One region of the Erwinia sp. 2186 genome, then DNA from elsewhere that is predicted to be linked to it. Evidence: predicted binding sites of a transcription regulator. Region 1 holds the regulator's gene; the other holds the start of a gene.
What was found. The regulator PurR, encoded in region 1, represses purine synthesis genes. The targets are predictions, from matches to a motif close to CANGCAAACGTTTGCNTG.
Positions count from the first base shown of each region.

Region 1 (4,215 bases):
GGCACAAATCCCCACCGCTTGCACAAAGCGCAACGCCAGCAGGGCAGCAGCAGAATCTACCCACCACATCGCGCCACAACTGACGGCGAACAGACTCAGACCCATCAACAGCACAGGCTTACGGCCAATACGATCCGACAACGGACCCCAAAACAGCTGGGCGATGGCAAAACCCGCCAGGAACAGGCTGAGGCTGGCGCTGATGATCCCGGCATCGGTTTGCAGGTCTTGTTGCATGGCACCAAAGGCAGGCAGGTACATATCGGTAGCGAGGAAACCTGCCACGCTTAACAGCGCCAGGTAAACAATAAATCCTTTCGAAGGCATTCTTTTGCTCTTTATTTGTGATGAACGAAACGCCGCAGAGTGTAATCGCGTGCCATACAGCTTGTGAAACGGTAATATTTGCAGGTTGCGTTCAAAAATATTGCAGGCAGATTATGTGGTCAGAACATTCCCTTGAAGTGGTTGATGCAGTTGCCCGCAGCGGCAGTTTTACCGCTGCCGCCGCAGAGCTCCATCGCGTACCCTCAGCCATCAGTTATACCGTGCGGCAGCTGGAAGAATGGCTTGCCGTGCCGTTGTTTGAGCGTCGCCACCGTGATGTGGTGCTGACCGATGCGGGACGAGTATTTATCCAGGAGGGCCGCAGTGTCATCAAAAAAATGCTCGCCACCCGACGGCAGTGCCAGCAGGTCGCTAACGGCTGGCGAGGGCAAATTAATATCGCCGTCGATCGCATCGTTAAATCTCAGCGAACCCGACAGCTGGTAGTCGACTTTTATCGGCACTTTCCGGATATGGAACTGCATCTGTCAGCAGAAGTTTTTAACGGCGTCTGGGATGCGTTGGCCGACGGGCGGGTGGATGTGGCCATCGGCGCGACACAGGCTATCCCGGTAGGTGGCCGCTTCGCCTTCCGCAATATGGGCGCGCTCAACTGGCGCTGTGTGGTTGCCGCGGATCATCCGCTGGCACGTCAGCACGCAGAAACCAGTGAAGAGGCCATTGGCGAATGGCCTTCACTGGTGCTGGAAGATACCTCAAGAGCCTTGCCGAAACGCACCACATGGACGCTGGATAATCAGCGGCGGCTGGTGGTGCCAGACTGGGAAAGCGCATTTGACTGCCTGCTGGCGGGCTTATGCGTGGGGATGGTACCGGGCCATCTGGCGCAACCGCTGCTGCAAAAAGGCGCTTTGCATGAATTGACGCTGGAAGGCGGATTTCCGGACAGTCCGTGCTGCGTGAGCTGGTCTGAGCAGCAGGCTTCACCGGCGCTGAGCTGGTTGCTGGATTATCTGGGTGACAGTGACACGCTGAACAGTGAATGGCTGAAGGAAGAGCCCTGAGCCAATTGGGTGTGCTGAGGGAGAATTCGCCCTCAGCACTGAGCGGGACTAGCGGCGGTAATCCAGGAAGGGACCATCGGCAACCGAACGGCGTTCGATCAACGTAGGATGTACTTCAATCGTCTGCGGTTCTTCACGCTTGCTGGTGATACGATCTAACAGCATATCGAAGGCGGTTTCGCCCAGCTGTTCCTTTGGCTGGTGAACCGTGGTCAGCGCCGGAGTGAAGTAGCGGGCGTTGCGCACGTTATCGTACCCGATCACCGATATATCCTGCGGAACGCGCAGACCCATCTCATCAGCCGCACAAATTGCGCCCATCGCCATCACATCGCCACCGCAGAACACCGCCGTTGGACGCTGCTTCTGCGAGAGGATTTGCTGCATCGCCTGGTGACCTGATTCTGGTTCGAAATTGCCCTGAACCAGCCACTCGTCACGCAGGGTAATGCCCGCTTCAGACAATGCTTTCATAAATCCGGCGAGACGGCCACCGCCGGTGTTGCGCTCCATCTGACCCGGGATGACACCAATATCTCGATGCCCACGGTCGATAAGATAACGGCCAGCCAGATAACCGCCTTCAAAGGCGTTGTCTTCTACCGTATCGGTAAAGTCACCGCGCGATTTGCCCCAGTCCATCACCACCATCGGAATATTGCGGTTATCTTCCAGCATGGTGATCAGCTCGTCAGGGTATTCGGAACACATCACCAGCAGGCCATCCACGCGTTTCTGCGCCATCATCGACAGATAGGCCTGCTGCTTGGCAAGGTCATTGTGGGCGTTACCAAGGATCAGCGTGTAGCCTTTGGCAAAACAGCGGTTTTCAATGGCTTCAATAATTTCGGCGAAATAGGGCGCCTCGCTCGAGGTAGCCAGCAGTCCGATTGTTTTGGTGTGATTCACCTTCAGACTACGGGCAACCGCGCTGGGTGAATAGTGGAGCGCCTTAATGGCGGCCCACACGGCTTCCCGCGTTTCTTCTGCAACGAAACGGGTTTTATTGATGACGTGGGAGACGGTAGTGGTGGACACCCCGGCTTGCTTTGCCACATCTTTAATTGTTGCCATGAAATAACTACTCCTGCGCTTATCTTAACTATTTGATAAGCCTGTTGTTAATCGTTTGCTTGGTGAGATCGAAAACCTGACGTCTGAAGTCGTTTTTTAGTTGCTGTCCGGAGTCGTCAGGAAGGAAAAAGCGCTGATTAAAGACCGCTAAACACCTTAAGGTGCGGGCCGTTGCGCAACAAAAAAAGAATTCTAACAAGGCTTGGCAGAGAAAACGAGATTTTTACCGTCAAGTATGGGAAAATTGATGGCATCATAAACTGTAGGGCTATTTAGGATTAAAAATGGATACCGATCTGAAGTTCTCGTTACTGACCACGGTTTGCGCACTGTTGATGATTATGGCGTTTAGCTTCACCGCGATTATGCATTAAGTGCAAACAGGGCCGGTCTGACGATCGGCTCTGAGTATTTCCGCTATCGAATGGTTTTCGGCGTCATCATCCGGCGGGCACCAATATAGTGGCGCTGCCAGTAATCATCTGCCAGAGCGCTGACCTGAATATCCTTGCCAGTACGTGGCGACTGAATAAACTTCCCACCACCTAAATACACGCCAACATGATCCGCCGTCTCGCGCCCGTTAATGCGGAAGAAGACTAAATCGCCTTTCTCCAGCTCATCACGTTTTATCGAAGCCGCATCATGCAGGTGATACATCTCATTCGCCGTGCGCGGGATTTTAAACTTCACTAAATCTTTGTAGGCATACCACACCAGGCCGCTGCAATCGAAGCCGGTTTTAGGCGACGTTCCGCCCCATTGGTAAGGTTTACCTAGCTGGCCCATCAGTTTGGTCATCGCGGTTTCACGGGCCTTTTGATAGCGGGCGCGGTGAGCTTTGCTTAACTTTAATGGCGCAGAAACAGAATCTGACGTCAGCTCTTCAGCAGTATCGACAACCTTGCCACGATGGCGGCCATAGCGTTTTTTTCCGGCGTTTAAGGTGGTTTTCTTTTTGTATTTGCTGGAGTGCAACGGGGCAGTCTGAACAGAGGCGGTTTGCAGCGAAGGTTTCTTTTTAAGCTTCAACTTCTGTACTGAGGTTAAGCGAGATTTTTTGCTGGTGGATTCTTTAACTTTTTTGGTGCTGTTGGCTTTAACCGGTCGGCGTTTACGTCGCTCATCCTCTCGGGCAGGCGTGCCGCTATCTGCCTTATGATGATTTGCATTAATAGGGGCATGTGGCGATGCGTGCGCCATATTGAAAAACAGCTGGGCAAAGGCCAGCATGAAGAGCGTGATAAGTAAACGCATCGTTACCATTAACAGTTTGTGCTACGACCAGAGGCCACAGCTTGCCAGAAACAGGGAGTTCTGCCTTTCAGCAGCGTCATTTTGCAATTCTAATCTAACTCATTAACAAAAGGTAAGGTCTTTTTTGTTTCAATGATACAGAGCAAGTAAAAACTGTAAAAATTAGCCAAATCAGCTGTTTATCTGCGCAAAACCTGTGCTTTTCTCATGCATTAATCCAGCGAAAGCAATAGGAAAATGTTATTTTAACGCTATCGCCTGCACGCTGGCGGCTCTGAGGGCGTGCCCAACTGTTAAAAAATGTCGTTTTCATCGGGCCCGCAGAGTCGCTACAATAAATAGACACGAAGTATCCGATTAAGGAAGCCATTTATGAGTACTATTGAAAAAATTGAGCGCCAGATAGCAGAAAACCCGATTCTGCTGTACATGAAAGGCTCACCAAAACTGCCAAGCTGTGGCTTCTCTGCCCAGGCCGTTCAGGCACTTTCAGCCTGTGGCGAGCGTTTTGCCTACGTCGATATTCTGCTGA
Region 1 covers NZ_CM173824.1:2,772,484-2,776,698, reverse strand. The annotation lists gene punC (purine nucleoside transporter PunC) at 1-327, opposite strand, end outside; gene punR (DNA-binding transcriptional activator PunR) at 441-1,352, shown strand; gene purR (HTH-type transcriptional repressor PurR) at 1,401-2,426, opposite strand; gene cydH (cytochrome bd-I oxidase subunit CydH) at 2,711-2,800, shown strand; gene ACXKZG_RS12780 (C40 family peptidase) at 2,844-3,683, opposite strand; gene ACXKZG_RS12775 (Grx4 family monothiol glutaredoxin) at 4,056-4,215, shown strand, end outside.

Region 2 (4,215 bases), 1.5 Mb from region 1:
CCTGTCGCCCCGGAATGCCGTTAGTTCAGCGCAATTTTAGGGGCCACAGCCGGATAGCCTTCCCCCATCTCGGCTTCATAAGCCGCCTGCTGTGCCAGCTTCCGCTCCTGATCCTGCAAATAGCCCACCAGGCTTATCTGATACAGCCGGATGTTTTCCACGTAGTTATAGGCTTCCTGACCACGGGCATAGCCATAGTTGGTCTGACTGTAATAGCGTTTCTGGCTCAGCATCGGCAAACGCAGCTTCACATCTGCCCAGCTATCCGGATTTCCCTTCTGTTTTTCCGTCAGCTTACGGGCATCCAGCATATGGGCATAACCCATGTTATAGGCCGCCAGAGCAAACCAAATCTTCTCATCGTCTGGGATGGTTTGCGGCACTTTTTCCATCATTCGCACCAGATATTCACTGCCGCCACGGATGCTTTGCTCGGGATCGGTGCGGTCACTGACGTTCAGACTTTCAGCCGTGTTGCGGGTCAGCATCATCATGCCGCGCACGCCGGTCGGGGAGGTTGCCTGAGGATTCCAGTGCGACTCCTGATAGGAAATCGCCGCCAGTAAACGCCAGTCGATTTCGCTGGCATACTTTTCAAACAGCGGGCGAATATCCGGCAGCGTGCCATCAATGGCGCGCAGGAAGGTGCGGGTATCGACATAATCGAAGGTCCCCACGTGGCCGAGGTACTTCTCATCCAGACGGGCCATCGCGCCTTCTTCACCCATCTGATTAAAGTAGTCGAGCATCGCTGCATTCAGGCTGTCGTCCTGATCGCGCTGCATATACCAGGTAATCGGCTCTTCATCGGTAATATCAAAGGCGACCGCCAGCTGCGGATGGATGCGCTGGAGCAGGGCGATCGACACGGAATCCCCCACCGTGTAATCCAGTTTGCCATCGGCCACCGCTTCCAACAGGGTGTTCGGGCTCTGATCGGTCGAAATCGCCCAATCCAGATCGGGATACTGATTCTGCTTAATGCCGCGCAGGGTGGAAAGGTAGGCAGAGTCGGAAGCGACGGTCAGTCGGCCATGCAGCTCACCGAGGTTTTTTGGGCGTGGCTTACCCATCCGGTAAACCAGTTGCTGGGATACGGAGTAATAAGTGGGGCCAGTACGAAAGCGCGATTGACGTTCGCCGCTGTAAATTAAGCCTGCGGCCAGCACGTCAGCTTTATCATCTTCCAGGTCGTCAAACAGGTCACTGAGGTTTTGCCGGACGGTGATCTGCAGCTTCACGCCAAGATAATCAGCGAAGCGTTTCGCCAGCTCATAGTCCATTCCGGCTGGGGCTTTATTAATGGTGTAGTAAGTCAGCGGGGAAGTTAACGTGCTCACACGCAAAACTCCCCGTGATTTTATCTGCTCTATCTGGTCCTGTTGACCCCCGTACCAGGGGATCGATGGCCACAGTGCCAACGCAAGCAGCACGGTAACCAGGCCGATGAAAAGATAATTAATTTTCAGGCGTTTCAAATGGTTATCTCTCGATTGCTCTCAGGTTCTGTCTGTAACGGCAGTATTTGATGTCTATAATGGTTCCTGAGCGTGGGGCATTTTGCGCAACTCGGTGCCCCTGCGCAACTGAATTCGACCTGAATTGTGTGAATTTCAGCCAATTCCCTGGTGCGATTTATTCTGCGCAAACGGTTTCGTAACCGGTGGGGATTCTCTATAATACCGCCCGCTTTCCCTGTTGCGCCCAAAGAAGCGTCGCCCGGCGCTTCGAAGACGAGAGATCTTTGATGATGGAAATTCTGCGTGGTTCGCCCGCTCTGTCGGCATTTCGTATTACTAAATTGCTGGCCCGCTTTCAGGACGCTCACCTGCCGGTGAGTGACATTTACGCTGAGTACGTCCATTTTGCTGACGTCAGCACGCCTCTGGCTGCTGATGAAAAAGCCCGTTTACAGCGCCTGCTGAAGTACGGTCCCTCTCTCGCGGAACATACGCCGGAAGGGCGCCTGATTCTGGTGACACCACGTCCGGGAACCATTTCGCCGTGGTCGTCTAAAGCGACCGACATCGCGCACAACTGCGATCTGCCTCAGGTGCTTCGTCTGGAGCGCGGTCTGGCTTTCTATGTTAAGGCCCCACAGCTGACCGACGCCCAGTGGTCGTTGCTGGCTGCGCTGCTGCATGACCGCATGATGGAAGTGGTCCTCAGCGATTTGAACCAGGCTGAACAGCTGTTTGCTCATCACCAGCCTGCTCCGCTGCAAAGCGTCGACGTGCTGGGTGAAGGCCGTGACGCGCTGGATAAAGCCAACCGTAAGCTGGGTCTGGCACTGGCCGATGATGAAATAGACTACCTGCTGGCGGCCTTTGAAAAACTCGGGCGCAACCCGAACGACATCGAGCTGTATATGTTTGCCCAGGCGAACTCCGAGCACTGTCGTCATAAAATCTTTAACGCCGACTGGATTATCGACGGCGAGCAGCAGCCAAAATCGCTGTTCAAGATGATCAAAAACACCATGGAGAAGACCCCGGACCACGTGCTGTCTGCCTATAAAGATAACGCCGCGGTGATGGAAGGTTCTCAGGTGGGCCGTTTCTATGCGGACGCAGAAAAAGGGCAGTACGACTTCCATCAGGAAGAAGCGCACATTCTGATGAAGGTCGAAACCCATAACCACCCGACGGCAATTTCGCCATGGCCGGGTGCGGCAACCGGTTCAGGCGGTGAAATCCGTGATGAAGGCGCAACCGGACGTGGCGCGAAACCGAAAGCGGGTCTGGTTGGCTTCTCGGTTTCTAACCTGCGTATCCCTGGTTTTGAACAGCCGTGGGAAGAAGACTTCGGCAAACCTGACCGCATCGTCACCGCGCTGGATATCATGACCGAAGGCCCATTGGGCGGCGCGGCATTTAACAACGAATTTGGCCGTCCTGCGCTGAATGGCTACTTCCGTACCTATGAAGAGCAGGTCAACAGCCATAACGGCGTGGAGCTGCGCGGTTACCACAAGCCGATCATGCTGGCTGGCGGCATCGGCAACATCCGTGCTGACCATGTGCAGAAAGGCGAAATCACCGTCGGTGCCAAGCTGATCGTGCTGGGTGGCCCGGCGATGAACATTGGTTTGGGCGGCGGTGCAGCCTCTTCCATGGCTTCCGGCCAGTCTGATGCCGATCTGGATTTTGCTTCGGTACAGCGCGACAACCCAGAAATGGAACGTCGTTGCCAGGAAGTGATCGACCGCTGCTGGCAGCTGGGTGAAGACAACCCGATTCTGTTTATCCACGACGTGGGTGCAGGCGGTCTTTCTAACGCGATGCCTGAACTGGTCAGCGACGGCGAGCGCGGCGGTCGCTTCAACCTGCGTGACATTCTTAACGACGAACCGGGCATGACCCCGCTGGAAGTCTGGTGTAACGAGTCCCAGGAACGCTACGTGATGGCGGTTGCGCCAGAGAAGCTGGAACTGTTTGCCGAACTTTGTAAGCGTGAACGTGCGCCATTCGCGGTGATTGGCGAAGCCACCGAAGAGATGCATCTGTCTCTGGAAGACAGCCACTTCGATAACAAGCCTATCGATATGCCGCTGGACGTGCTGCTGGGTAAAACCCCGAAAATGACCCGCGATGTCACCACGCTGAAAGCGCAGGGTGAGCCGCTGATCCGCGACAGCATAACGGTTGCGGATGCGGTAAACCGTGTTCTGCACCTGCCTGCGGTCGCTGAGAAGACCTTTCTGGTGACCATTGGCGACCGTTCGGTGACCGGTATGGTTGCGCGCGATCAGATGGTCGGTCCATGGCAGATCCCGGTGGCGAACTGTGCGGTGACCACGGCCAGCCTCGACAGCTACTACGGTGAAGCGATGGCGCTGGGCGAACGTGCGCCGGTTGCCCTGCTGGACTTTGCCGCATCCGGCCGTCTGGCGGTGGGTGAAGCGTTGACCAACATTGCCGCCACGCAGATTGGTTCGCTGAAGCGCATCAAGCTTTCGGCTAACTGGATGGCCGCAGCCGGTCACCCGGGCGAAGATGCCGGTTTATATGAAGCGGTGAAAGCGGTTGGCGAAGAACTTTGTCCGGCGCTGGGCATTACTATCCCGGTGGGCAAAGACTCCATGTCGATGAAGACCCGCTGGCAGCATGGCACCGAACAGCGTGAAATGACCTCACCAATGTCGCTGGTGATCACCGCGTTTGCCCGCGTGGAAGACGTGCGCCGCACCGTAACGCCTCAGCTGCAGCCGCAGCA
Region 2 covers NZ_CM173824.1:1,233,483-1,237,697, forward strand. The annotation lists gene mltF (membrane-bound lytic murein transglycosylase MltF) at 21-1,478, opposite strand; gene purL (phosphoribosylformylglycinamidine synthase) at 1,748-4,215, shown strand, end outside.
Region 2: a site for PurR is predicted at 1,642-1,659, ahead of purL (phosphoribosylformylglycinamidine synthase). Genes of this name have one in related genera too.